DNA from 2 places in the Lysinibacillus sp. FN11 genome. Region 2 is predicted to be linked to the other one. Evidence: riboswitches for the same ligand, from Rfam matches in the RefSeq annotation. Region 2 holds a riboswitch; the other holds the start of a gene.
What was found. A riboswitch is a leader RNA that binds a small molecule or an ion and turns the genes downstream of it on or off. The one in region 2 is predicted to bind cyclic di-GMP.
Positions count from the first base shown of each region.

Region 1: it holds a riboswitch for cyclic di-GMP, as region 2 does, so the genes downstream of both, NP781_RS19265 (methyl-accepting chemotaxis protein) here and NP781_RS13305 (amidase) in region 2, are expected to answer to the same signal.

Region 1 is NZ_CP102383.1:3,628,145-3,643,689, forward strand. It holds gene NP781_RS19245 (methyl-accepting chemotaxis protein) at 148-1,842, shown strand; gene NP781_RS19250 (hypothetical protein) at 1,900-2,559, opposite strand; gene NP781_RS19255 (sodium:solute symporter family protein) at 2,697-4,187, opposite strand; gene NP781_RS19260 (SDR family NAD(P)-dependent oxidoreductase) at 4,208-4,960, opposite strand; gene NP781_RS19265 (methyl-accepting chemotaxis protein) at 4,950-6,701, opposite strand; cyclic di-GMP riboswitch class I at 6,807-6,892, opposite strand; gene NP781_RS19270 (hypothetical protein) at 7,086-7,280, opposite strand; gene NP781_RS19275 (YehS family protein) at 7,412-7,906, opposite strand; gene NP781_RS19280 (alpha/beta-type small acid-soluble spore protein) at 8,092-8,295, shown strand; gene NP781_RS19285 (MFS transporter) at 8,366-9,562, opposite strand; gene NP781_RS19290 (trypsin-like peptidase domain-containing protein) at 9,866-11,203, opposite strand; gene NP781_RS19295 (YflT domain-containing protein) at 11,497-11,817, shown strand; gene NP781_RS19300 (zf-HC2 domain-containing protein) at 12,042-12,701, opposite strand; gene NP781_RS19305 (RNA polymerase sigma factor) at 12,688-13,182, opposite strand; gene NP781_RS19310 (tRNA dihydrouridine synthase) at 13,670-14,638, opposite strand; gene NP781_RS19315 (bile acid:sodium symporter family protein) at 14,945-15,545, opposite strand, start outside.
Region 2 is NZ_CP102383.1:2,470,420-2,485,964, forward strand. It holds gene nspC (carboxynorspermidine decarboxylase) at 1-1,009, shown strand, start outside; gene NP781_RS13305 (amidase) at 1,054-1,935, opposite strand; cyclic di-GMP riboswitch class I at 1,979-2,069, opposite strand; gene NP781_RS13310 (chemotaxis protein CheW) at 2,208-2,696, opposite strand; gene NP781_RS13315 (M20/M25/M40 family metallo-hydrolase) at 2,720-3,835, opposite strand; gene NP781_RS13320 (hypothetical protein) at 4,568-5,521, opposite strand; gene NP781_RS13325 (acyl-CoA carboxylase subunit beta) at 5,628-7,175, opposite strand; gene mce (methylmalonyl-CoA epimerase) at 7,181-7,594, opposite strand; gene prli42 (stressosome-associated protein Prli42) at 7,720-7,815, shown strand; gene NP781_RS13340 (aromatic acid exporter family protein) at 7,838-8,848, opposite strand; gene NP781_RS13345 (BrxA/BrxB family bacilliredoxin) at 9,001-9,441, opposite strand; gene meaB (methylmalonyl Co-A mutase-associated GTPase MeaB) at 9,603-10,700, opposite strand; gene scpA (methylmalonyl-CoA mutase) at 10,700-12,853, opposite strand; gene NP781_RS13360 (methylmalonyl-CoA mutase family protein) at 12,850-14,553, opposite strand; gene NP781_RS13365 (dihydrolipoamide acetyltransferase family protein) at 14,674-15,545, opposite strand, start outside.

The sequences.
Region 1 (15,545 bases), 1.2 Mb from region 2:
CAATAAAAGGAAAATAATTATATCATTGTACTAAAAAACTATTTTTAAATATTTCTATCGAAAGGCTTATTAATACGCATAATTAGTTATAAAATAATACTTGTGTTGAAAAAATTTCTCAATGAGAGATAGTAAAGGGATGGGAAAATGAAAGGCATTATCAAGTTTAAAACACTTAAAACTCGAATTTTAAGTGCATTTATTCTTTTGTTAGTTTTAGTAGTTAGCTTTACAACCTACACTTACAATTCCAATACAAATATGGAAAAACAGGCAAAAGATTTAGTAAAAGAAGATTTAGTTGTTTTAAATGCAAGTAAAAATTTAGCACTCTCTATGAGTGTCCGCCTATCTGCAGCGTTAAATTATGTGTTGACAGGTGACGAAAAATACAAAGAATCATTTGATGAGTATCGCAAAATGGCTGAGGAAAATAACGCTATTCTAGACAAATATGAAAAATCAGATGAACGCGATCAACTTGTAGCAATCGCCCGTGATTGGAGTACCCTTGTTAATACAGAGGTATTTGATATCTATCAAAAGGGCAATAAAGAATTAGCTTTAGAAAATTTAATGGATACACATGAACTCGTAACGAAAGTGCGAGATGGTTACGAAAAACTGGCAGATGAACGTGCTAAAGCCATTACAGATGTTGGTAACGATGTTGTATCAACCAGCTCGGAGAATCGAACAATTGGTATCGCCTTTAGCTTGATTCTAACGATAGCTGGTATTCTAATTGCCATTATCACAGCCAGTACGATTTCTAAACCTGTTACAGTCGTAGCTGACCGAATGAAAGAATTAGCAGATGGAAATTTGCAACTAGAGCCTCTACCTGTAAAAACACGAGATGAAATTGGAACGTTAATGGTAGCTGCCAATGACATGAACGAAAAATTAAAACAAACGATCCATTCTATCTACACGGTTTCTGAAACAGTAGCAGCTAGTAGTGAAGAACTTGCTCAATCATCGAATGAGGTACAAGCAGGTACTGAGCAAATTACAGTAACGATGCAAGAGCTTGCATCGGGTACAGAAACACAAGCATCTACCACAGGTGATTTGGCAGAAACAATGACAACATTTAAGCGTAGCATTCATGAAACTACACAAGAGGGCATTGAATTAAGCGAACATTCTAGCCATGTTCAAAAATTAACGGTTTCAGGGAAAAGTTTAATGGTTCAATCTACCAAACAAATGGCTATAATAAATGAAATTGTATTAGACTCTGTGGAAAAGGTGGAAAATTTAAATGAACAGTCTGCTGAAATATCCAAGCTTGTGTCAGTTATCGATGATATTTCAAACCAAACAAATTTACTTGCATTAAATGCAGCAATCGAAGCAGCACGAGCAGGTGAGCATGGCAAGGGCTTTGCTGTTGTGGCAGATGAAGTCCGAAAGCTTGCTGAGCAAGTACAATTCTCTGTCACAGATATTGCAACAATTGTTCATCGTATTCAAGGTGAGACTGGCAATGTAACATCTGCCCTTCAGACTGGCTATGAGGAAGTAAAAAGAGGAACAACACAGCTAGATGAAACAAATGAAACATTTGAAAAAATTTCTGATGCTGTTGGAGATATGATTGATAATATTTCAACCATTTCAACGAATTTAAATCAGCTTGCTCAAAATTCGGAAACCATTAATGCTTCTATTGATGATATGGCCTCCATTTCACAGGAATCCGCTGCTGGCGTTGAGCAAACAACAGCAACTGTTGAGGAAACCGCCGCTACAATGGATGAAATCGCTAGAAGTGCAAATCAGCTTGCTGGAATGGCCGAGGAGTTAAATACGCAGCTACAGCAATTTAAAATTTAATCATCTAAACAACAAAGGCTATCTCAAAATTTTTCTATTTTGAGATAGCCTTTTCTCTTATTGCCAATGACTTATGGGCACGCGTTCCAATTCATGACGTTTAATAATAACACTTATCTTTTGAAACCATTTCTCACAAAGCTCCATGGCTTCTTTATAGTCATCTTCCTCTTTTGATATGGGATCTTCACTATTATCCATGAACATATATTCTTGAATAGGCTCTGATAAATGATCTACTACTAGCTTTAACGATAGCTGTGAGATTGTATCTTCTTCTACTTCCTCTGCTTCAGCAAGTAAGGAACCACTCATTAGATGATTCTTTGTTCTAACCGTAAATACTTCATCTTCCATGATGGCAACCTCATATATTCTGTTAAATGGAACCTCTATTATTTTTAGTTCTTCGTCTAAAGCTTCTCTTCGTGCGAAAATAAGCGTGTTTGTCTGTTCATTTAACAATAAAGCATTTAAAGCATCATTGGAAACTGTACAATGTGTATGAGGAATAGCCTTTATCTCCTCCTCACTAGCTTCCGTCATGGCTGTCAAAGTTTGTATGGCAATATAACGCTCTTTTAAATAACGGATACACCCTAGACCGACTAAAGCCAGCCCAATTAAAAAAAATAGTTGCTTAATAATGACTAATTCAATGGCATTTGCTAGATAAAGATAGACAATCCCTAATAAAATGAAGAAAATATTTTTCATTCAATTCCCGCCTTTATCAAGATAATCACTAGAAAAATTCAGATGATGTACTAGCAATAGTATTCTTGATTCTATCTTTTCATTCTAATAAAAAACACGAATTCATTGAACTTTACAATGAATCCGTGCTTTTGCTTTTAACGACCAATTAGCTCTTCTTTACTACTTACGTCGTCTAATGTTTTATCTTTTTCTATTTTGTGCATCTCAAGAACATGCTCAGATGGCGGAACGAGTAAGCTCACCACGACAATTGTGATACCAGTTATAACAACACCCGAAAATACAGGAGCCTGCCATAATTCATTTAATAGACCTATGAAGCCTTCTGATTGGATTGTCAGACTAGGTACGAATGTTAGTGATGTCACAATGTAATAAACTAAGCCAACGGAAATACTTGCCCAAACTGCTGGTGTACTGACACGTTTCCAAAATGGTCCTAAAACGATTGGCCAGAATATTGTTACGAATATAATATCCCAAGCTAAATAAGCTAAATCAATTACTTTTTGGAAGCTTACAGCTAGCACTAAACCTAATAAAGCACTGGCTAGAATAATAGATCGTGAAAATCTTAATAGCTTCTTAGGATCAGGATTACGATTAATAAAATCTAAATAAATATTCTTTGTCACAATTCCTGAAGTCGCTACATAACATGCAGCTACTGTAGACATCCCCATGGCTGCCATGGCTGTTAAGAAAATAGCTGCTAATAAAGGCGGAAAATAACCTTGTGCAAAGGTAAGCATCAATGTTTCCGGGTTTGTGCTCTCAGGATAAATAGACTTAAAGGCTTCCCCTAGCATCCCTGGAATCCAGCTAATTGCAATGACAATAATACCAGCAATAATCATACTTCGTTGTGCCACTCGCGGACTTTTCGCAGCAGCTACCCGCTGCCCAAGGTCAACTGCAGGGATATCTCCAAGTGCTAGTACAAGATACAAAGTCCAGAATTCTGCTCCTGCCTTCTCAAATAATGTACTGATATTCCACCACTCAGGATTAAATGTAACGTCTGGATAGTAAAACAAAATAAAAATGGTAATACCCAAAATACCTGCCACTGCAAGCGCACCTTGTACGATTTCAGTATAGGCAACTGCCCATAAACCACCAATAACTGAATAAATAGCCGTTAGTGATACAAATAGAAGCGCCGCAGGTATAAAATCAATTTGCAACAATTGCTGAATAATATAAGTTCCACCAACTGTTAACGCCGCTGCATTAAAAACACCAAAAGCAATTGCCATAACAACCCCTGTATAGGCTCCTAGCTTTTTACTGCCATAGCGTAAACCGTAGTAATCTGCTAATGTCCAGCCCTTTAGACGTCGTAATGGCTTTGTCCAAATGAGTGCTCCAAGAATCATACAAGTCCCTAGACCACCCATTGTTGCCGAACCTTCAAAGCCACCACTTGTATAGCCAGAGCCTACCGCTGCAAAAAAGAAGGGAGCTGCTAATAATGCAGCGACTAAACTACCCGTTACAACGGATAAAGGCATGCTCCAGCCAGCAACAATTAAATCCTCGGCTGTGTTGACACGCTTATAGCCTTTATAGCCAATATAATAGATAAATAATAAGTATAAGCAAAAGATAAAAATATTTAACATTATTTACTCCTCGTTTTCCATTATCCGTTCATTACGACCCCACCATTTGGCGTTAATATTTGACCTGTATAGAAGTCAGCATGATTAGAGGCTAAAAATAATACACTTTTCGCAATCTCTTCTGGTTGAGCTAAACGTTTTAATGGATATTTTGCGGATTCTTCCTCCACATAGTTATCGCCAAACTCTTGTAGAATGTCCGTAAATGTTCCACTAGGAGCAACTGCATTGACAAGTATAGAAGGTGCTAATTCTCTTGCTAAAGCCTTTGTAAAAGCATTGATAGCACCCTTCGCAGCTGAATAATGCGTGAATTCTTCACAACCCAAGCTACCAATATCAGATGAAATATTGATGATTTTTCCTGTATTACGTTCCTTCATTCTTTTAGCTGCTTCACGGCAATTATAGAAACAGCCATATAAATGAACTTTAATCATACGATCCCACTGCTCATCCGTTAATTCTGTAATGCTGGAACCCTGTGCAAATCCAGCGTTATTTACAAGAATATCAAGTTCCCCGAGATGCTCGTCCATAAATTGATGCATCGCCTGTACTTCTTGTGAATTAGAAACATCAGCATGGAATATTAAAGCTTTCCCACCAAACTTTTCTGCTTCTGCACGTACAGCTTCTGCCTCTTGCTCATCCCCAATATAATTAATTAAAATATTGGCTCCATGTTGTGCAAAGCCTAATGCAATGGCTTTACCGATTCCTTTACTAGAGCCTGTAATTAAAACATTTTTCCCTGTAAAATTAATGTCCATTATGATCATTCTCCAATTTGAATTTTGCCACAAGACCTTGCAACTCTTCTGCTGTTTTGCCCAGTGATGAAGAGGCATCCTTTACTTCCTGCATGGTAGATAATTGCTCTTGTGTAGATTTCGAGACATTTGAAGAAAACTCTGCTGACTGCTCTGCAGATTGTTTAATATTATTTACAGATGCCGCCACTTCTTCTGAGGATGCAGAAATTTGTTGTGAAGCAGCGGAAATTTCACGTATTTGGCTAGCTACTTCTTCTGATGAAGTAAGAATTTCTTTAAAGATTTCGCCTACTTCATTAGTAAATGCCATCCCTACCTTAACATCCTCTTTGCCTTTTTCCATAACCGTGATAGAAGCGTTTGAATCAGATTGAATAGAACTAATTAAATTGTAAATTTCTGTTGCTGATTGAGAGGATTGTTCAGCTAAGCGTCTCACCTCATCCGCAACAACGGCAAAGCCTTTACCATGTTCACCTGCTCGTGCCGCTTCGATGGCAGCATTTAATGCTAATAGATTTGTTTGATCGGCAATAGCAGTAATTAAGCTAACAATTTCACTTATTTTTTTCGTATTAACATGTAGTCCATTAATGGTTGTCCCTATTTGTTCAACAGAATCATTAATTAACTCCATTTGAGCAATAACTTGTTGGACAACTTCATTGCCTCGTTCAGAAGCCTGTGATGCTGAAATAGAGGATTCCGCAGCTACATTTGCAGAATCAGCAATTTGCTGAATACCTGTTGCAGTTTCTTCCATAGCAGCGGCTGTTTCCTCTGTCATGGTCATCGAGGCCTCAGCATTTTGAGTAATTTGATTCATGTCTAGTGCAATATTTGTTGAGCTGTTATAAGTTTCACCAGCATGCACCGTTAATTGATTGGCTGCTGAAGAAACGTGATTGGATGTATTGCGTATGTTTAAAATAATATGTTGCAAATTAGCCACCATTGTACGAATGGATTCAGATAATTTACCAATTTCATCCTTCGATGTCTCTAAATCAACCTCTATTAATTCACCATTTGCCACTTGATTGGCAACGTTCACTACTTTTTTCAGTGGCTTTAATAGTCGATCTATAATTATGTAAACTAAAACTAATAAAATTAAAATGCCGATAATGGCAATGACAATTTGCTTAATCACACTTGTTTTAATAATCGTATTGATATAATCAGCAGAGTAATCAATCCCTAATAGGGCAATCAGTTGGCCATTATCATCTTTAATAGGACTAAAAACCGTTCTCCAAGAACCAAAAGGATCCTCGAAAATAGCAGTTACCTCTGTACTATTATTTTCAATAGCTAATTTTGCTGTTTCTACATGTTCATCCGCTAAATCAGTAAAAATTTCACCAGCTTCATATACTTCATTTAGATTAGAGGTATAGCCAATTGGATTGACGCCACCCTCATCCTTGACATCCCAAATATAACTCCAGCTCATAATACCTTGCTGGTCCTGAATCATATCAAGTTGCTTTTGGATCTTAGTAAACTTTGCGTTTGTTTCCCCTTTTTCGGACAGCAAATCTTTTACTTCATCACTGTCTAAGTTCATAGCTGTTAATAAACCAACACTTTTTAATTCTTGCTCCAAATCTACATTCATCCGATTATTCAATTCACTAATACTTTGCGTCGTAATAATGGCGATAAGCAGTAATACAACGATAGAGACTGTTAGTAAAAGCTTATTTTTTAATGATGTGTTTTTTAACAACGTCATTTCCCCTTTTCCTCCTTTGAACTTTACTTGCAAAAAAATGCCTATTTCAAAAGAAATAGGCATAAAAGAACAAAAACTAGAATGAGAATGATACAACTAGCACTCTTTTGCAACCCAGCCGTCATAGCATTTATTGCCTTAGACCTGTAGCTTTGCGTCTCTACTTTTCAGTAAATTTACCTATATTTCCCTACCAAAATTAACACAGTAGGTAAAAGTAGTCAATGCTCTCTAGTTAAAACAACATATTTTATACTAGCTGTTCCTTCATTATTAATTATAGAAATTTTATTCATCTATTGAACAAACTAAAAACAGCTACAACCTCAATTAGCGTTGTAGCTGTCAACTTTCATTTCACTTACCCCTAAGTGTTTGAATAAATTATAAGTTTTGTGTGACAAGTAATACGGATGGTATAAAGGATAATGCAAACATAGCGATATACCATACGGAAGTACGACGTAATGAAAAGCGCACTTTTTTCCGTTCCGCATAAAAAATATCTAACATAACTGCAACAATAAAAGGCATTGTAATACATGCAATAGCTACTAATAAGATGTCAATATAAATCATACAAGCACCCCTTTGTCTGTGAACAATTTTCATCTTTTTTGTGAACATTTTGTGATAAATTTATTGTACACAATTTCGTCACAAATTGTCAACGAGTTTCAAAGAAAAAAATGGCACTTTATGATTGTGCATTATGCTCTATATTTATATGTTAAGCCCCTTAAAAAATTTCGTACGAATGAATCGCCACACTCTTTATAATTACGATGACTTGGATTTCTTAAAATAGCACCTAATTCACCTTTTGTTACTTTAATGCCTCCGTCATATAAAATTTCAAGCATCTCCTCAGTTGTTAAAGCTAAAGCAATTTTTACTTTCTTTAGTAGCATATTATTTGGGCTTTCTTTACCTGACACAGGTAACGGTCCAACAGCCTGTCCTTCCCTTGGTTTCTGAGGCCCGCGTTTAAAAGTAATTAATCCATTTAAAAATGCCTCTAACATTTTATTATTACATTTGATGTATTCTTCTGGCGCTTCTTCCTCATCATTAATCTTAATTAGCATATTTAATACTTCTTCCTTTGTATAATCCATGCCACCAAGTTTGAAAATTTCTACCATATCTACATTTTTTATATCGAACGCATAGCGTAAACGAATTAAGATATCATTATTCGTCATTATATGTTCCTCCTTTAATTAACCTTATATAGTAAAGAGCCAGGCTTAATTATAACAGAGAGTTTGCTGATTATTGCTAGCTTTCCACAAGTTGTTGTTGTTAGCAAATAGCGTGTGCATTTCCTACTTTTTAAATGTATGAAAAATTTAATCGCAACCATTCTAAGGTCAAGGAGGTGAGAACAATGGCTAACAATAACCGCAGTTCAAATAAACTTCTAGTACCTGGTGTACATGAGGCAGTCAATCAAATGAAATATGAAATTGCACAAGAGTTTGGCGTTCAGCTTGGGCCAGAAGCATCTTCTCGCGCAAATGGTTCCGTTGGAGGAGAGATTACAAAGCGCCTTGTTGAAATCGCTGAAAAACGTTCAAAAGGTTTATTATAATTAAATACTAATAAGAAAAGAACGAATCCCATTTGCAGAAGTGGAATTCGTTCTTTCGTGCTCGATAAAATTATGCTGTTTGCAATCCCTTACCTGAGCTCTTAAGCGTTAGCATGACGATAAAGGAAATACAATACAGCGCTGCTAAGTAAATCATAACGACAGTCATATCGTAGCTTTGTAAAATAAAGCCGACAAAGATTGGTGAGAATCCACCTATAGCTCGTCCAAAATTAAAAATGGTGTTTGTTGCTGTACTGCGAATTTGTACTGGATAAAAGCTACTAATTAATGCACCATACCCTGCAAACATTCCATTAGAAAAGAATCCTACAACCGCACCGCCTACTAATATCGCTACTGCACCTGTTGCAAACGAGTAAAGGAATACAGCACCTGCAGAGGCTACTAAGAAGATACCGAAAGTTCGCTTTGCTCCAAAACGATCCATAAATCTACCAAATGTCAGCATTCCAATGATCATGCCAACTGCGGTACTAATTGTCCACAATGCTGAACTTGAAACCGATAAACCTTGCGATTTCTGTAACATCGAAGGTAGCCAAATCATCAGACCATTATAGCCTGCAATTTGAACAGTAGCCATTAGAATTAGGGAAAGTGTTGTCATGGTGATACGAGGTGAAGCAAATAATTGTGCTAATTTCCCGTTCTCTTTCTTATTATTTTGTTGTTTCTGCGCAGCTAACCATTCTGGTGATTCATCAATATTTTTACGTACGATAAAGGCGAAAATAACTGGTAGTAATCCTACAAAGAATAATGCACGCCACCCTAAAGTTGGTAAAATAATAGCACTTAATAAAGCAGCTAAAATTACCCCATATTGTGCACCTACACTGACATAAGAGGATGCTCTGCCTTGTTTATTCTTTGGCCAAGCCTCCGCCACAAGCGCCATCCCAATACCATATTCTCCGCCAGCACCTAAACCAGCAATAAATCTATAAACATAAACTTGTTCAATACTTGTTGCTACTCCTGTTAAGGCCGTTCCTATGGCAAACAGAATAATCGTATACGTAAACACTTTTACTCGACCATATTTATCTGCTAACACACCAAAAACAATACCACCCAGTAGCATCCCAATATTCGTGATGGATGAAATCAATCCACCTGTTGCAAGATCAATATTAAATTCTGCAATAATCATTGTCATAGCAAAGGAAATAAACATAATGTCCATTCCTTCTAGCGTTAGCCCTGCCACTGAAGCGACCACGGTTTTTTTACGATAATCCATTCTTTTTAGCCTCCAATTTTCTAGTTGTCGATCTCTTTTAGTGAATGGATTATAGCTGTCTTGTCCATTCTCTTTTGAAGCCTCACAGGACTCCCTTTAAAAGAGGAGTATGGAACAATAATAAAAGCCCTTCCGTCACAGAGGACAAAAGGGCATGACAAAGCAAAGATATTAGCTTAAAAATATCACATAGCCCTTTTCAGCCTCTCTGGACCGTATTAAAGGATTTATATATCGTTCATTTATACCGTTCTACATTCTATAAGATTACCAAATAAAAAGCAATGGTGGAATAGTGGAAATTCAACTCGGTATTTCTATAAAGTTTTGAGCAAACTGATAAATTAGATTGGCAGGTACAGCCAAATTAAGGTTTTGACCATCATCGAAGCCTGCAGTAATCAGACCAACCAATTGACCATACATATCCAATAAGGCCCCACCCGAACTGCCATTTGATATAGCAGCTGTAAATTGAATCATAGACATTTGCCGTATATCACGAAAACCAGAAACAATCCCATCAGAAACCGAGTTAAACAATCCTAAAGGACTGCCAATCGCCACAATTTTTTGCCCTCGAACTAATTGTCCATCCATTTTAACAGGTAAAGGGTGGCTTCTTCTGTCTACCTTCAAAATAGCCAAATCATGCATATCATGATATTTCACAAATTGATGGGTTATATACTCGTTGGTATCATTTTCATAGAGCACAGAATAATATTTTCCACCACCCACAACATGCAAGTTTGTTAAAATATATCCATCTTGGTGGAGAATAACACCAGAGCCATAGCATAAAACCTTATCATCCTCCCCGAAGGTCTTAATCATCACAACAGATGTGGCTAAGGAGGCTAATTGCTCATAGCTCCACTCTTCTGTTACATTCGTTTTTTGAACAGGGATGTTCAATTGTCTTGAAGTACTTTTAATAGGCAATGTTATTTCCTTTTCATAGAAATGACGACACATATGTAAGGTAGATGACGCTTCTATTATAGGGTACAAATTGGCAATATCTCCTTTAGGATTCATGTAACAAATATCGCACCCCAGTGACGATAAGAAATATAAAAATAGTAATTCATGCTGCGTAATGTCACCTATAAAAACAATTTTTGGGGACATTGGATTTTCCTCAGAAAAAATTTGTGGTAAATAATAATCCATCCAATACAAAAATTTAACTGCAAAATTTTTTAACAAAGTTTCATTAGGATAAGGCTGATTTTCTTTAAATAGTTGAATCATCTGTTTAAAGCTTAGCTTTTTTGTCCATTCAAGTTGATCACTCGCTAATTTACTGCACAAAGATAGCTTATACAGTAATTGCGGGTTTTCAGCAGCAGTCTGCCACATTCTCCAACTTTCTGACAATCTATCTACATCTTCCTTATTACGAATGACCTCAAGCTTATGCAGTCGTAAATAAAATACGCTTTGCTTGGAGAAATACTCCTCCATTTGTAAAATCTCATCTTTATAAAAATCTACCGAATCAGGTATACCGATATAGCGTAGAAAAACAACTTCCTTCGTAAGGGAATGATTGTTGTGATGAATTTGCATAAACTCCTGAAAAGTATTTACTGATTTATTATATTTAATTTTTAACGGTCTAGTTGTCACAATCATCTTCATACAACTCCTATAAGCTCGTCATTACATATAATGGTACTCACTATACAATTCTCTGATGTTTCTCTAAATCCTCTATTGATGCAAACAAAAAAGTCCTACTCTATAAAGAATTGGACGTAGCTTTAGAATAAAGATTTAGAATAACAACTTCCATTGTTTTCGAGTTGTTCATTAGTATTCCATTAGTTGTTCATGCCACTCTAACATAATTAAAAACAAAAAAGATGTTTTATTCATTTAATTTAGTGGAATAGATTGAATGTGAACATATATAGGAGGGATCATTAATGACAGTCAAATTGACAGTAGAAAACGTAGTACAGGCGAAAAAAGAAGTGGAGAAATTAGAAGCGCAAGGGTATCTTCGAGATAACATTTACATCTTTGCGCACTATGAAGAACGTGAAGATGATATTAACGAAGCACTTGGGACTGAAGAAGCTGGTATTAGCGAGCAAGGGTTCCTGACTTCGATGAAGAACCTGGTGAATTCCCGTGGAGATGAACTCCGCAACAAGTTAGCTTCTGTCGGATTAAGTGAATCGGAAGCTGCTCAATTCGAAAAGGAACTGGATACAGGTAAATTGGTCATAGTTGCCAATAAGTAAAAACAAACCCGGGAATCAAATCCCGGGTTTGTTTCATTTTACACCTTCGTCTCTGTATTCAAGATAGCCTTTCAACTATTGTCAATGATCTGCTCGAGGAAATTTTCTTCTTCTTCATTAAAGAGTCTTCTTCAACAATATGGCTCTATTCATAAAGAATGACACTTATCCTTATTATAGAAAATCGCCCGATAATCGAATAACTAAATATGATTTCAATCAGTTTATTTCTCCCAAATTAATACAGCATGTTCTAAAGCTGAATCCCAAGAATCCTTTCCTCCTGGAACCATCTCTTCTGAATCAAATTCCACATAATATACCGCATCATTGTTTCCACTTTCAGGTAGAACAAAGGTATCTTCTTGTCCAAGCCTCTTTTCATCATCAATCAGGTTTCTCGAAGGCGAATCAGCCACTGTTTTTGTATAATAAATAAAACTCACAATCTTTTTCTCTCCATCAATTTCAATTCCCATAGGAAACGTTCCGTGAACACCTGCACGGCTTTTGCCATAATATCGGGAAACCAACTGATGATCATTTTGTCTTTCGATTTTGATCAAATCTTCCGAATAAGGAATAACCGTTTCAAAATAGAAAACAGACAAATAGGTCCCCAATAAAATAAGTGCCGTTATGAAAACCGAAGTAATGGAAATGATCACTTTTTTCTTACGCCATTTTTTACTGATCTCTTTAAATTGAAAAGCCTTATTTTCTGCCGGGATATAAAGTTCCTGTTTCATAGCTTCATATTCTTTTTGACATTTTTCACAATGCTGTAAATGTTCGTCTACCATTTCTTTTGTATCTTCACTAACTACCTCATCAACATACAGAGGTAAAACATCTTGAATAATTGTGCATTTAATCTCTTTCATAATTCATCGCCTCCATATACTCGATAATTTGTTTTCTCGCTCTGTAAAAGGTAACCCTTGCCCACCCTGCACTTTTTCCAAAAAGACGTCCTATCTTTTCAAAAGGTAATTCTCCAAAAGTACGTAAGGAAAAGACCTCCTTATATGGCTCATTCATCGAGTGAAGAAACTGATGAACCATGAAGGCATCTTCTTCATTCATCAAATGCTTTATAATTTGCACTTCCGTACTTGATTCTTCTACTGCACCTGAATCTACTTGTCGTTTCTTTCTTTTGTAGTGTGAGAAATATGTATTTTTCGCAATTGTAAAAAGCCATGCTCGAATATCCTTAGAACCATCAAATTTTTTTATTGCTTTTAATGCCTTAAAAAATGCTTCTTGTGTTATTTCCTCGGCTATGCGCTCATCGTGACTTAATGATAGGATATATAAATAAACTTCTTTAAAGTATTCCTGATAGATTTCCTCAAAGTCCACCTATTTTCACCCCTTTCACTTATATAACTCTTAGAATTTAATTACGTTACAAAAATATGTTATTTTCTATTACCAATCTACAAATGATTCAGGGGCAATATTGTTATTTTCACAAAAATAACAATAGGCATATTCAAAAGAATATACCTCATCCTTCTTTAACTTCTTCTATCATTTAAGCACAAGATCATTATAAGAATTAGTTAATTTCTTTAATATTCTTCCTCTATTAAATGGGCCTTTTATGAAGAAAGACGCTTTCCTTATTTCAGAAATTCACCTTTCTAAATTAATAGGACTAAAAGTAGGACTTGTCTAAATAAAAAACAGAGCATAAAAACAAGAGGCCTTCCACTAGCATTTGAAGCCAAAACATCAATAGCGATAAATTGAAAGGAGCAAAGAAAGAGAAATCTCATCCCAAAATCTTTGCTCCTACTTCTACTGTTATTTACTTGACTTTATTGGTGGTTTCATCATTTCATTGTCATTCAATATTGTTTGATTCAAAGTTGTCTAGCAATACACGCACTTCATCCGTTGATTTTGTGTTCATCAATTGACTTCTTAATTCACCAGCTCCTCTGAATCCTTTGACATAAATTTTGAAGAAGCGATGAAGCCCTGTGATGGAACGTGGTAGTTCTTCCGAGTATTGATCTTGAAGATCGAGCTGCAGTCTTAAAAGATTAAGATATTCTTTACTGCTATGCTCTTTTGGCTCTTTTTCAAAAGCAAAAGGATTTTTAAAAATACCTCGTCCAATCATCACGCCATCAATACCGTATTGTTCAGCTAGCTGCAGTCCCGTTTGACGGTCAGGAATATCTCCATTGATCGTGAGTAGCGTATTAGGTGCAATACGATCACGTAACTTTTTGATTTCTGGAATGAGCTCCCAATGCGCATTTACTAGGCTCATTTCCTTTCTTGTTCGTAGATGAATCGAAAGGTTCGCTATATCCTGCTTTAAAATATGCGTTAGCCACTCTTCCCACTCATTTACATCCTTGTAGCCAAGTCGCGTTTTCACGCTAACAGGCAGTCCGCCCGCTTTTGCTGCTTGAATCAATTCTGCCGCAACATCTGGTCGGAGAATTAGGCCACTCCCCTTCCCTCTTGATGCTACATTTGGTACAGGGCAGCCCATGTTAATATCAATACCTTTAAATCCTAGCTCTGCCATGCCAATACTCATTTCACGGAAATACTCGGGATTATCTCCCCAAATATGTGCCACCATTGGCTGCTCATCTTCTGTAAAGAGCAAACGGCCACGCACACTTTTCTTTCCCTCTGGATGACAGTAGCTATCCGAATTTGTAAACTCAGTAAAAAACACATCTGGTCGACCTGCTTCACTTACAACGTGACGAAATACAACATCTGTCACATCTTCCATCGGTGCCAATACAAAAAATGGCCGTGGTAAATCACGCCAAAAATTATCGTTCATGTTATTTCCAATTCCTCTCACTATGGACATATTGATACATTTGCCTCATTACCTAATAGAGGTAGAAGTATTCTTTATCAAGAATTAATGTAAAAATCAACAATGTTTATTTTAACGAAAATCCGTCCTAAATGATATTTTAAAAAATAAAAAAGCAGATGGATAGCTTGTTTCTATCTCATCTACTTTTATTATACCTAATTTTCATTTCTATATTTTTTCGAATGGATCAATTTGTGAGGTGGATTTAAACAAAATAGATAATATGACTGCAATACAAGCCGTAGACATCGAATATTTACTCTCCTATATTTGAGTTCTGCCGTTATCTTCTTGTATCTGTTTAGTATGTTGTACCTTTAGTATCTCTGGTTTTTTTGACCAATAGGTAGCGAGAATTGGACCAGAAATATTATGCCAAACAGCCCCAAGTACACTAGGTAAGGCCGCTAAGGGACCGAAGTGGGCAGTGGCTAGCGCTACACCTAGACCAGAGTTCTGCATTCCAACTTCTATTGAAATAGCTCTTCGATTACTTTCATCGAGGCCTAATAGACGAGCTGTTATATAACCAAATAACAATCCGAATGCATTATGAAGCACTACAGCTGCAAAAATAATGGAGCCTGCCGAAGCGATGGTATCAACATTACCAGCAACAACAGCGGATACAATAATCATAATAGCAACTACTGAAATAAGAGGAATCACATTAATACTTTTTTCTACGATTTGAGGAACAACTCTTCTTATAACAATCCCTAGGATAATAGGGAAAATAATTACTTGAATAATTGAAGTAAACATTGCTATTGGATCAACTGGCATCCATTTACCTGCAAGTAATAATAGGATGAGTGGTGTGGCAATTGGAGCTAATAATGTCGAAAAGGATGTCATTGTGATG
Region 2 (15,545 bases):
AGGCTTCTCTATGCATTCAACATTCCCACTAGTAGGGGAATATTTAGCAGGCATTACAGCTAGCTCACTGCATGAGGCACGTCTTGGCTACGAAAAAATGGGCAAAGAAGTTCACGTTTATGCACCTGCTTATATTGAGCATGAAATGGACGAGCTTCTAGGCTATGTGGATCACATCGTATTTAACTCATTTAACCAATGGGCTCAGTTCAAGGATAAAGTGAAATCTACTGGTAAAACAATTGAATGTGGTATTCGCGTGAATCCTGAATACTCTGAAATTGAAACAGCGCTTTACGATCCTTGCTACACAAACTCTCGCCTTGGTACAACATTGGCTAACTTTGATAAATCACAGCTTGACGGTATCGATGGCTTACACTTCCATGCGATGTGTGAACAAAATTCGGATACATTAGAGCGTATTATTGAAGTAGTTGAGGAAAAATTTGGTGATGTTTTACACCAAATGAAATGGTTAAACTTCGGTGGCGGTCACCATATTACACGTGATGATTATGATGTAGAAAAACTTGTGAACATCATTAATTATATTCAAGAAAAGTATAACCTGCTTGTTTATCTTGAGCCAGGTGAAGCAGTAGCCCTTAATACAGGCTATTTAGTAGCAACGGTGCTTGATATTCAAGAAAACGGGATGGATCTTGCTATTTTAGATACATCTGCAACATGTCACATGCCTGATGTACTTGAAATGCCTTACCGTCCAATGATTATTGGTTCTGGACAAGCAGGTGAATTAGCACACACATATCGCTTAGGCGGACTAACATGTCTAGCTGGTGATGTGATTGGCGATTATTCGTTTGAACAGCCATTAAAACCAGGTGATCGTCTTGTATTCACAGATATGGCTCATTATTCTATGGTGAAAAACCATATGTTTAACGGTGTCAACTTACCATCTATCGTTTCTTATAATGATGAAGAAGGTATTAAAGTCATTCGCGAATTTAAATTCGAGGACTACAGCGGTCGACTGTCCTAATACCAATAGAAAAGCCCTTCCAGTTTAACACTGGAAGGACTTTTTTATGGACGCATGGTCATCCAATTTTCCACATAATGAATGGCTACTCCATGAAAAGCATCGTTATTTGAAAAATGTTGCTGAACAAGTATAAGCTGTTCATTCATAAAGGCTTCTCCATTATCATAAAAAGTAATATTTTCCCCTTCCTCTGAAGCGCCTGTTTCTACACCAATTACAATTGATTTATTCACAGTGGAAGCATAAGCGATTTCATGTTCTACAATAGAGATAATATCTTTTGCAGCATCACGATAGGCCATGATCGTCACACTATCCACATGGTCAATGACCCAATCAGCTAATAACCCTTTTCCAAATTCGTTATTATACTGAACTTCATCAAACCAAAATGGCATATCTACTTCTAAAGTAAGTTGTAACTGACTTGCCTTCTCACTTGCTTTCATTATTAGTGTTTGATAGGTTTTTATCGTTTGTGCTTGATGTAAGCTCCATCCACTATTTAAATAAGGCTCTACATCAAGGTGAACCCCAGAAAATTGCTCAGATTCAGTTGAATTATCATTATATGTATGTAACCAATTAAACAATTCGTCTTGGCTTCGACTACCCTCAGCTGAAACCCAGCTTGCAGCACCATCCAATGCATAAATACGAATACCTTTGTGAGAAGCGTCACTAATAAAACGCTTATAGTCATCGCTCCCTATGCCTTGATCGATTTGCAGATAAACTTTATTAACATCGTTATGTTCTAAAAATAATAATATTTTTTCTTGATCATCCATGATAAGGGATGTATCCCACAGCCACGTAGCCTTTTCCTGTATAGCCATTGCATCAACCTTTCCACTTGATAAAGCTAATGAACTAATCATGAGGACGATTAGTGCGGTCCATACTTTTAATTGTCTCTTCATACGAACTAACTCCATTCTACTCGCCACGGCTCCTAGAACAGAACCTGGCAACCTGACAATCATGCACTAAATTATAGTGTTTAGACTCATGGCTTGGCGCCCCTCCCTTTCGATGAAGTTTGCCTTTTTCAGTTTTTTCTTAATCATTATCATACGCGGTTAGCAATGGTTTGTCTGTAGGTAGAATGCATAATTGTCACATGTATGATCAGGTAAAAACGACAAAATACAGGTTAAATTTACTATTCAAACATAAAAAAAACGTAGAGTACTTAAGCCTCTACGTTTTCCTTTTCATTTTCAATCATTTTGTGTAAATAATTGATAATTTCCCTAATGCCCTCTAATGAATTAACCAGTATTTTAGGATCAACATATGTTATCATACGATTTTCAAGATTAGCTACCGCAGTAAAATAGCGTGTTTTACTATAATTGACTAGACCCAATTGCTGAAGTACTGATTCATCGAAATCAAGAATTTCTCGTGCTTCTGTAACAAGTAATCCATAATTAACCACATCAGTATTCAACACAATGATACGTGCGGTTGCTGTATTCGATGAACGATTGTACAGTATGCGTTCAAAATCAAGAACAGGTACAAGCTCACCGCGAATTCTTGTAAAGCCTAGAAGATAGTTAGGTAAATGAGGAATAGGTGTTACTTGCTCTAATTTTTCAATTGAAATCGCTTGCTCCACAGGCACAGCATACTCCTCTGTCCCACAAGCAAAAACGACTGCTTTGACACTTTCCATAGGGTCACATCCTTATTCGACTGTTAGTTTTTCGCCGATTCTTTGACGATTTCTACTAGTAAATCTGCTAATTTTTCAAGTTCTTCTACTGGTATTTTTTCATTTGTGGTATGGATATCCTCGTATCCAACAGATAAATTAACTGTAGGAATGCCAAAGCCTGCGATGACGTTTGCATCTGAGCCTCCACCAGAAATGCCTAGTGTCGGTGTACGATCAATATTGCGTGCAGCAGCCATAGCTACCTGAACTACTTTATCAGATTCCGTTACACGGAAGCCTGGATACATTAGCTTCACTTCTACCTCTGCACGTGCGCCTAACGAAGCAGCTACTTGTTCAAACGTATCTTGCATATGCTTTGTTTGCGCATCCAATTTAGTTTTGTCTATAGAGCGTGCTTCTGCAAGGATTGTCACTTCGTCACAAACAATATTTGTCGCTTGTCCACCTTCAAAACGCCCAATATTCGCTGTCGTTTCTTCATCTAAACGACCTAGTTTCATTTGAGCAATGCATTTTGATGCGACTGTTATGGCAGAAATACCCTTTTCAGGAGCAACCCCTGCATGTGCCGTTTTTCCAATAATCTTTGTGAAAATTTTCGCTTGGAATGGTGCTGCTGTCACGATACCACCCACTTTGCCATCGCTATCAACCGCAAATCCATATTTTGCTTTAATGTTCGCTGGATCTAACTCTTTAGCGCCAACAAGGCCACTTTCTTCACCAGCCGTAATAATAAATTCAATATCGCCATGTGCAATATTTTGCTCTTTCAAACGTTTGACCATCTCAAATAGAGCAGCTAGTCCTGCTTTATCATCGGCACCTAAAATCGTTGTACCATCTGATACGATATAGCCATCTTCACGTAAAGACGGTTTGATGCCTTTCCCTGGAACAACAGTATCCATATGAGAAGTGAAATAGATTGGCTCTACATCCAATGTGCCCTTTAATGTGGCAATAATATTACCTGCCCCATGTCCATTACGCGTATGTGCATCGTCTTGAATCACTGAAAATCCAAGTGCAGTTAACTTATCTACAAGAATTGGTGCTATTAGTTGTTCATGTTTTGTTTCTGAATCAATTTGTACGAGCTCAAAAAACTCTTCTACTAAACGACTTGTCATGTTGTAAAACTCCCTTAGTTTACGTGTATTTCCACGTTATAGTATATGTATTATTTTAGCACAACGTCAGAAGAGTTGAAATCATTGAACAATACTACCAAAATAAAAAGTCTGAGAAAAATCTCAGACTTTCCCATAGTGTTAAAGAACAAAACCATCAATAGAATTTTTTGAAAGGTGAAAATGGTTTCCGTTGCAGGCTACTTGCTTTCCTGTGGGCGAGCGCCGAGCCGCTTCCTCCGCTACCGCTCCGTGCAGGGGCTCGCCTGTCTCGCTATCCCACGGAAGTAAAGTAGCCTTCCACTCCAACCTACAAAATGTTAACTTTTTAGCAAAGGTTTTCAAATAAAGTGAAGGTTTTCACTACCCATTTTATGGAGGGGGTTGTAACTAATCACTTCTTCGCAATGAAATTAAGAGTCTATTCTTTCTCTAATTATACAAATAATGGGTTAATTTGATTGCTACGGCTAGCTAGTATGAAAGATAATGAAAAGACACTTTGCCACATCGTTGATTTCCGTTCCGCCAGTGTCACTTCTAGGGGATTTAGCGTCACAGATGAGACCATGGAGCGAACGTAAGTGAGTGAAGCGGCTCATCGGACGCCCCCTGAAAAGGACACTGGCGGAACGGAAATCACACCCTCACCTTGCCAAAAGGTCTTTTTCTGCTAGTGACACGATCTTTTTTCAACAACATGAAAAAGCTGAGAAAAATCTCAGACTTTCCTTAGTCATTGACAATACGCTCTTTTTCTTTTTCTAATGATTGTAGGTAATTGACAGCTTTATTATGTTTATCCTGTAAGCGCCAAATCGTATTATGTACATCATCTTGAACACGTGAGACCTGTTCCCTTGCTGTTGAGATTTTAGAATGAACAGACCATGCTGAAAAAATATCATCAAAAAAGTAATCCGCAAACTTCACAAACCCATCTGTTTCAATATGCAACGATTTCGTAGACATTTCATGAACATCTAATAATTCATTATGAAACCGTTGTAAGGCAATTTGAGCACTGTGTAAATAGTTTTCAGACTGATCGAGCGCATCATGCTTTAAATGCGTAGCAATCAGCCCACCACCAAAAAATGTATCCCATGTGGAATACCCATTGGCCGAATGTAATGAAGCTGCTGCTTGCCCTAGCCTTGTAAGAGCTACTTCTCCCGCTTCCTCAGCCTCTTTAATTTCTCTAATGAGCTGCTTTGTTAGCATTTCCTCATGTGCTAAATGCTCTAGCCTTTCTGCTTGGGCAGCATCATGAATCTGTAAGTACTTCTTCTTTTTAAGATAGACCTGTTGAAGTGATTGCTGAAGCGCACTTTCATCAATCTGGGCTAGCTGATTCATCACTTGCACGTTGTCCTCTGCTAAATCTTTTTGCATTTTCTTTGCTTCATTTAGCTTTAATTCAAGTACTGCCGCCTTATCAATTTTTTCTGCCCTCAGTTCATCTTGTTGCCCTGTCCACGTACGAATCATATTCATGAACGAGAAACCATCCAATTTATCAAGTTTGGATCGAATTTGATGGAGTGCTGCCGTATGATTGTCTATTTCCTGTTGTGTATGTTTAATTTGCCCATCAATTAACTGATTTTGTTCGTTTAATCTAGATGCTTTTCTAAGTTGTGCATGAATCTTTTCTTGCTCTGTTTGTAATTGCTGCCATTCCATTCATCTCAACTCCTCCTATCTATCAGTACGGATGACAAACAAAAATGTTTCACTTTTTGGCAATGAAAAACCTAGCAACTTTTGAGCTGCTAGGCTTGTGTTACTATTATAGAGGAATATTACCGTGCTTTTTCTCTGGACGTGTTTCTTGTTTGTTTGACAGCATATCAAGTCCTTGAATCAGCTTGATACGTGTATCTCGTGGATCGATTACGTCGTCTACCATACCGCGAGATGCTGCAACATATGGGTTAGCAAATTTTTCTTTATATTCTTCGATTTTCGCTGCACGAGTTGCTTCTGGGTCATCTGATTTTGCAATTTCACGGGCAAAAATGATGTTAGCTGCGCCAGCAGCACCCATAACAGCAATTTCAGCATTTGGCCATGCAAATACAAGGTCAGCACCGATAGATTTAGAGTTTAAGGCAACGTAAGCGCCTCCATAAGCTTTACGTAAAATCACTGTAATTTTTGGAACTGTCGCTTCTGAATAAGCATAAAGAATTTTCGCACCATGACGAATAATACCACCATGTTCTTGTTTAACACCTGGGAAGAAGCCAGAAACGTCTTCAAATGTGATGATTGGGATATTGTATGCATCACAAGTACGAATGAAACGAGCAGCTTTATCAGAAGAATCGATATCTAAGCCACCAGCAAGAACTTTTGGTTGGTTACAAACAAGTCCAACTGATTCGCCAGCAATACGTGCAAAACCGACAACTACGTTTTTAGCAAACTCTGCATGTACTTCCATGAACGAACCTTCATCCACTACTTGCTCAACAACTTTACGTACATCATATGGACGTGTTGTTTCGATTGGTACTGTATCTACGATTTCTGGACGGTAGTCATCCCCTTCAGGTCTAGCTTGACGAGGTGCCTTTTCTTTATTGTTTTGTGGTAAGTAGCTTAATAGTTTTTTAATTTCATCAATCGCTGCCTCTTCAGAAGGAGCACGGAAATGAGCATTCCCACTGACCGCATTATTTACTTTCGAACCACCTAAATCTTCAGCAGAAATTTTCTCTCCTGTTACCGTTTCGATTACTTTAGGTCCCGTAATGAACATTTGAGATGTTTTATCCACCATTAGAATGAAGTCAGTAATAGCTGGAGAATAAACAGCTCCACCAGCACAAGGTCCCATAATCACAGAGATTTGCGGAATCACACCAGAATAAATGGCATTTCGGTAGAAGATATGACCATAGCCATCTAATGAAAGAACACCCTCTTGAATACGTGCACCGCCTGAGTCATTGATGCCGATAAATGGTGTACCATTTTTAGCAGCTAAATCCATCACTGTTGCCATTTTTTTCGCATGCATTTCACCAAGCGCCCCACCAAACACTGTGAAATCTTGAGAGAATAAGTATACTGGACGTCCGTTAATTTTACCGAAGCCAGTTACGACACCATCACCAGGTCCCTCCATTTTTTCCATGCCGAAGTCTACTGTACGGTGTGTAATAAATGGGTTAATTTCGAAAAATGTACCTTCGTCTAGCAACAAGTCTATACGCTCACGAGCAGTAAGTTTCCCCTTCTCATGCTGCTTATCGATGCGATCATAGCCCCCACCAAGTTCAATTACCGTTTTACGGTCATACAAGTCATTAATTTTGTCGAACATATCCATACTAATCACTTATCCCCTTTTCCACTTTTATCACATAATTCATATAACACCCCAAATGAGGATTTAGGATGCATAAACGCAACCTCTGCCCCTCCAGCACCTGGCCCTGGCTCTTCGGATAAGAGACGTACACCTTTTTCACGAAGCTCTGCCATTCGTTCACGAATTCCCATCACACCAAACGCAACATGATGAATTCCTTCTCCACGTTTTTCAATAAAACCATGGATGGCACTTTTATCACTCATTGGTTCTAATAGCTCGATTTTCACGTTCCCTGCATCGATAAATGCCACACGAACCTGTTGAGATTCTACTTCTTCCACTTTCATCAACTTTAAGCCTAAAGTTTCTGTATAATATGTAATGCGTTCATCAAGATCGCGCACTGCAATCCCAATATGGTCTACTTTCTCCATGGTGACATCTCCTTCTGTTATGGTACATACTCTATTTTACAGATTTTTTTGTCAAAACTCTACTACTTGAGAAATTTTTCAGATTTGCTAAACTATTTATAAGAAAAGAAGGAGCGAACGAGCATATGAGTAATAAAAAATTTCAAAAAGTCGTTATTTATAGTATGATCGCAATTATGCTAATCTCATCTCTAGCATTCGGATTATCTATGATAATTTAAGGCAAAGCATGAGGCGTCCACACTACTGTGGGCGCTCTTTTTTAGCTTTTAACCCTTTAAATGACTGCTTTATTTCTAAATACCTGTCCATTTCCTCTATAAACTGATAGAGGGCTGCCTGAGCGATAAATTGCTCATGGCTTTGTGGTAAAGGAAGCTGAGAAAAATCGCGCTTAACATGTTCGAGCTTTTCACGGTAATGACTAGCCGTATTTCCCGAATGAACATGCTCACCTAGGTCTTGTAAAAAATCTGCCACAATTTCAGCCTCTTGTACTATAACAGGTAATGTCGTCACTTTGGGTAGCACTCTTTCGATAATTTCTAGCTGCTGCTCTCGCATATCGAAATATACATAGTAATCATTTTTACGTCTTGTAAAATGGTTTTGAACATCTTTAAACGCCAATGATTTAGCCTCTTCTAGTGCTTTGATTGCATCGATAATTTCTTGGCCGTTCCACAACGTATCTCCTTGCCGTAAATAGCTGGCAATTTCTAAAAAAATCTTACTGTATAGCTCCTCTATTTTTACTCTGTAGTAATTTAATTCCTTTTGAATGTCTGGCATATACATATTAATGGCAATCCCTGTTCCATAACCGATAGCCATCAACGCTAATTCATTATAAACAAGTGTCAATGAGTAACCTTCAGCAGCGTAAATATGCATAATAATTACGACACTGGAGATAAATCCATCCGCAACCTTTAAAGATACAATGGTAGGTATAAAGAATATAAGCATGCCTGCTAGTGTAAGTGGATGGTAAGCAAATAACTCAAAGCTTACAAAGGCAAAAAGCATTGCTACAATACTTGCAACCAATCGTGTATAGGCTGCATAAATGGATTTCTTTTTTGTTGGCTGCACACATAATATGGTTAGAATACCAGCAGATGCATATGAGGCTAAATCAAAATACTGTGCAATGGCAATAGCGATGGCCGCACCAATTGCTGTTTTTAAAGTTCGATAGCCGATTGAAAACTTCTTCAGGCCGACTGCCTCCCATCCTTTAGTACTCTTCACTCATTCAGCTAATTATTTAGCCAATATTACAAAAATTTTAACAATAATGAAACTATCTATACATGAGGATCAGTAGGAAGCCTACATAGATAGCATGATCTATGAGGCTTTTCTACTTGATTGAAAATTATTTTTCTTATGCAAGAATGGACTTAAAGCTCGTCACAATATTCTTCAAAGTTTGCTTGTAAATTTGTCACAACTGACATTGGGTCATGCCCTTCAATTTCATAGCGTCCCACTTCTGCGACAACTTGTCCGTCTTTTAATAGAACGAATGATGGTGATGAAGGTAAATGGTCTTCTCCAAAATGGTAACGCGCTGCTGCAGTTGCTTCTTTATCTTGCCCTGCAAACACTGTTACTAAATGGTCTGGACGTTTATCATAATGAACGCATTGTGCTGCTGCTGGACGAGCGATACCACCCGCACAACCACATACTGAGTTCACCATTACTAATGTAGTACCTGGACGAGCAAACGCCTCTTCTACAGCTTCTGGTGTTGTTAATTGTTCATAACCAGCTGCCTCAATTTCAGCACGTGCTGTTTTTAAAATTTCCTGCATAAATAAATCGTAATCCATATTCATATAGCGATAGCTCCTTTCAAGTTCGCGCCAATTTAGTTATATTTCAGATAGTAGGTTTTTGACGCTTATCCATCTCTTATCATAGCAGTTTGCAAGCAATTTGTGCACCTACTTGCTCAACACATTTCAGTTGAAATTACTACGATTTCAATAAGACTCGTTTACTTGTCTTCCTGCTCCTCGCTAAATAAACGATCCACACCTTGTGTAACTGTCAACTGTCCACTTAAAATTTGACGTTCAAGCTGTTGTACTTGTGCTTTACGTTGCGGGTTTCCATAAAATAGATCAATTAAATGATCGGTAATCATCGATTGGAACCACTCTTTTGTTTGTTGTTGGCGTCGGGTAGCCCAATAGTGATTTGCTTCTACGATTTGCTTGAATTCCCCAATTGTTTCCCAAACCTTATCAAGTCCTCGTTTTTCTAATGAACTAACAGGCATGGCAGTAGACATCCAACCAGGTGTAGCTGGCTGTAAAAAGTGCAAAATTTGTTTGTACTCTGCAACCGTTTTTTTAGCTAGACGAACATTATCACCATCCGCCTTATGCACAACAATTGCATCTGCTAATTCCATGATGCCTTTTTTCATGCCCTGCAATTCATCCCCCGCTCCTGTTAAAACAAGAAGCAGGAAGAAGTCAACCATGCCACGGACATAGGTTTCACTTTGTCCAACACCAACTGTTTCAATTAAAATCACATCATAGCCTGCTGCCTCACAAACTAACATGGTTTCCCGTGTCTTTTTGTGAACACCCCCTAGGGTACCTGCCGATGGCGATGGACGCACAAATGCACTAGGCTTCTTCACGAGCTCTTCCATACGCGTTTTATCGCCAAGTATACTTCCTCCCGATAGAGAAGAACTTGGATCAATGGCAAGAACAGCAACTCGTTTTCCCATATCACAAAGCATAGTGCCGAAAGCCTCTATGAATGAGCTTTTTCCTGCCCCAGGCACACCTGTTATGCCAATTCGGATACTATTGCCTGTATGTGGAAGAAGCTCCTGCAATAGCTCTTGTGCCTGTACTTTATGGGTAGCGTTTGAACTTTCAATGAGGGTAATGGCTTTTGATAAATGTGTGCGAGAGCCCGCACGTACTTGTTGTGCAAGCTCTCCTACATTTAGAATGTCTGCCTTTTTCTTTCGGAACTTTTTGGGTGTACCATATTGCATCCCGTCGTGAGTCGCCTCTACTCCGTCCATGACAAATAGCGCACTATCTTCCATTCCTTTATTTTTGTCCATTATTCAGACACTTCCTCGTAGCCTAAACGTTTGTAGATTTCTTCAATAATTTTTAGTGCGGAAACAGGGATCACTGTACCTGGACCGAAAATGGCTACTGCGCCGGCATTATAAAGGAAATCATAATCTTGTGCTGGTATAACCCCACCCACAATAATGATAATATCCCCACGACCTAGTTTTTCAAGCTCTGCAATCAATTCAGGCACTAATGTTTTATGACCTGCAGCTAGTGAAGATACCCCGATAACATGGACATCATTTTCAACAGCCATTTGAGCTGCCTCAGCAGGCGTCATAAATAATGGTGAAATATCTACGTCAAAGCCTAGGTCCGCATAGCCTGTTGCGACAACTTTCGCGCCACGGTCATGTCCATCTTGTCCCATTTTGGCAACTAAAATACGTGGACGACGCCCTTCATTTTCAAGGAATTCTTCTGTCATTTGTTTCACTTCTGCAATTTGCTCCTCATCAGAGAAGTTAGCAGAGTAAACACCAGAGATCGAACGAATGACCGCTTTATGACGACCAGAAACTGCTTCAATTGCATCAGATATTTCACCTAAAGAAGCACGAGCGCGCGCTGCATCCACTGCCACCGCTAGCAAATTTTCTTCTCCATCTTGAGCAGCCTTTGTTAAGCGAGCTAAATGTTTTTGAACTTCCGCTTCATCACGAGCTGCCTTCATCGTTTCTAATCGTTCAATTTGTTTTTGACGAACAAGTGTATTATCGATATCTAAAATATCGATTGGCTCTTCTTTTGCTAAGCGATACTTATTCACGCCAACAATCGTTTCTGTTTTAGAATCAATTTTCGCTTGACGTTTTGCTGCGGCTTCCTCAACCTTCATTTTTGGAAGTCCCGTTTCAATCGCTTTAGCCATACCACCAAGCGCTTCAATCTCTTCGATTAACGCCCAAGCAGATTTCGTAATTTCTTCTGTTAATTTCTCCACGTAGTACGAACCACCCCATGGATCAATGACTTTTGTCATCGCTGTTTCCTCTTGTAAAAATAACTGTGTATTACGCGCGATACGTGCAGAGAAATCAGTTGGAAGTGCAATTGCTTCATCCAGTGCATTCGTATGAAGGGATTGCGTATGTCCCATCGAAGAGGCATTTGCTTCGATTAATGTACGTGCAACATTGTTAAATGGATCTTGCTCAGTTAATGACCAGCCAGATGTTTGGGAATGCGTACGTAATGCTAATGTCTTCGGATTTTTCGGGTTAAACGTAGACATCATTTGTGCCCAAATACGACGTGCTGCACGCATTTTAGCAACTTCCATGTAATAGTTCATACCAATTGCCCAGAAGAACGATAGGCGAGGTGCAAATGCATCAATATCAATACCTGCTTTTAATCCTGTTCGTACATACTCCAAGCCATCTGCTAATGTATAGGCAAGCTCAATGTCATTTGTTGCGCCTGCTTCTTGAATATGGTAACCAGAAATTGAAATAGAGTTAAATTTCGGCATATACTTCGCTGTATATTCAAAAATATCAGCGATGATTTTCATTGACATAGCTGGTGGGTAAATGTATGTATTACGCACCATGTATTCTTTTAAAATATCATTTTGAATGGTACCTGCTAATTGATCTGGCGTTATCCCTTGTTCTTCTGCTGCTACAATATAGAACGCAAGGACAGGTAATACCGCACCATTCATTGTCATTGAAACAGACATTTGGTCTAACGGGATTTGATCGAAAAGGATTTTCATATCCTCTACTGAGTCAATCGCAACCCCAGCTTTTCCTACATCCCCTGTTACACGTGGATGATCAGAGTCATAGCCTCGATGTGTTGCTAAATCAAACGCGACAGAAAGACCTTTTTGTCCCATAGCCAAATTTCGTTTGTAAAAGGCATTGGATTCTTCAGCAGTTGAGAAACCAGCGTATTGGCGAACCGTCCATGGACGTGCTACATACATAGTAGGGTATGGCCCACGTGTGTTGGGTGCAATCCCCGCCACATCATTTAGATGTTTAGCCTCTTTAATATCTTCTTTTGTGTAAATATCTTTAATTTCAATTCCCTCATTTGTCATGAACTTGTCTTCAGACGCTTGAGGTGCTTCAGCTGTTAAAACCTTTTCTATTTCTACTGCATTAAAATTTGGCTTGCTCATCGTTGGACCTCCTTCATGCTCGCAAACACGGACTGTAATTTTTCAATGATGTTTTGTCCTGCGAAAATAAAGCCGTTTAAGCCATTGGCTAACCATGCTTCTTCTTCGTCTTTAAATTTGCCTGCTACATCTACAAGCACATTCGCTGGTTTCTCAGCTAAAATGGCCGATACCAATGCTTTTGTATCATCATCACTGCCTGCAATCACTATATACTTAGCCTCTGTTGCCTTCAGCCAAGCTACTGCCTCTTCTACAGTTGTCACTGGCTCACTTTTTTCTGGTACAAGCCCAACTGTGTTTAAGAAGCCCGCTACAAAATCTGCGCGTGGTTTAGAGCTTTTTAGTGATCCTAATGCTAAAATACCTGTTTTCACATTTGCTGCTGTCATGTCTGCACGTAAATCCTCAAATGGAGCAGCAATACGCTTAATATCAGCAAATAATGGATTTGTATCCTGTTCAAGGATATCAGCTGGATTAGCATAAATATTCGTTCCAATTAATGATTGCTTACGTGTTTGGGCAGCTTTGATGCGCTTTTGATAGGATACTTCCACTTCTTCTGCAAGCTTGCCAGAGGCTGTATAGTCATCGATACCGCCAGCTGCCTGAATGTCTAAAAATAATGCCCATGCTTCTTTCACAAAATCTGCTGTTAACGACTCGATAAAGTAAGAGCCCCCTGCTGGATCTTTTACTTTTAAGACATTTGTTTCTTCTTTTAAAATTAATGACACATTACGAGCGATACGAATGGATTGATCCGTAGGCTTCGTTAACACGTCATGTGGATGAACCGTAAAGAGATCAGCACCACCGATTAAACCAGAAAGCGCTTCATTTGAAGAGCGTAATAAATTTACATACACATCTAATTTAGAAAAGCTTCTTAATGATGTTTCAGCAACAGTAGGGATTTTGATATGATCTGTTACGCCATAAGCGGATGAGAACGCTTTCCAAAGTACTTTAAAAGCACGTAGCTTTGCAATCTCCGTAAAGAATTGTGTATCAATGGCAAATGATACAAAGAATTTCTTCGAGAACGCTTCCAAGCTTTCTTCTTGTTCTGCAAATTTGGCTGCTAATGCAAGTGCATAGGCTAATTCTTGTACAGCGTTAGCACCTTCATTATGATAAACTGTTGTGTCTGCACTGACTGAGCGCACGTTCGGAAATGCAGTCAAAGTGATAGGGTCTTTTGAAATAATGTAACCTTTAATGGCTTCTTGTTGATCTACTGGAATGTTGTCGAATACTGCTAATAATGGGTCTTTTGAATTTTCAATAGTAATTTTAAACGAATATTCTGAGAAATATGATGCTAATTTGACCAATACTTCTTCTGTCCAAGCAAAGCTCACTCGGCTATCAATCGTAATAACTTCATTGCCTCGAGCTAGACTATCCTCAAGCTGTGCAAAAAAAGCTTCGCTTGAATCAGCGTGAATTTGTTGTGCCACCTGAAATACTTGATCATTTTGTAGGGAACGGATTGTGGCAACTTGTAAATCAAGCTCTTCTCCAAGCTTAGCTACTAAACTTTCTTGCGTGTAAAGTGGCTGTAGTGTAACACCTTCATTTGTTTTTGTGAATAGTGACTCAAATGGTTTCCCTTTTAAAGCTTTGATTGCTGCATCTTGCCAGTCTGAATAGGCTGGTATTTCAAATTCAATATTTTTCATGTTGTTTGACATGCGGACGCTTAATCAGCTTCCCCCTTAGTAGTTTCTATTTGTTATTCTACATGACAAATTGCGACTCGAAAAGCATAAAAAAAATCGGAAACCCTTATACAGCAGGTTTCCGACAAGTCATCAGTAGACTGACGTTGAAGATTTATTTGTATTTTCGAGTATTTCTTTTACTCTATTTAGGAATTTACCACAGACAAGTCCATCAAGCACACGATGATCTAATGATAAACATAAATTCACAATATCACGTGCAGCAAACATTCCACCTGGTAAAACAACAGGTTTTTTTACAATACTTTCCACTTGTAGGATCGCTGCTTGTGGGTAATTGATGATGCCCATTGATTGAACAGAGCCAAATGCACCTGTATTATTCACTGTAAATGTACCACCAGTAATGTCATCCATTGCTAATTTTCCTGTACGAACTTTGATAGCCAGTTCATGGATTTCTTTCGCAATTCCTTTAATGGATTTTTCATCTGCGTGTTTTATAACAGGTACAAATAAGGCATCATCCGTTGCTACTGCAATCGAAATATTGATGTCATGCTTTTGAATAATTTTATCTTCAGCCCACATCGAATTCAGCATTGGGAATTCCTTTAAAGCTTGAGCAACCGCTTTTACAAAGAAGGCGAAATATGTAAGATTAAAGCCTTCTTTTTGCTTAAATTCATTCTTTAAGCTATCACGATAAGTCACTAAATCTGTTACATCCACTTCCATCATCATCCAAGCATGCGGCGCTTCATGTACACTTTTCACCATATTATTCGCAATGGCACGACGGATCTTCGTCACTGGAATTTCGATATCTCCTGGATGAATAGGTTGTACAGGTGCAGCTGCTTTTTCCACTTGTTGCTGTGGTGCTGGAGCTGCTGATGTCGTTTGAACGGTTGGAGCTGCTTGTGCTACATCATTTGCCGTTGGGATATTACCTGTTTCAATTAGCTTTAACAGGTCTTTTCGTGTAATACGACCACCCT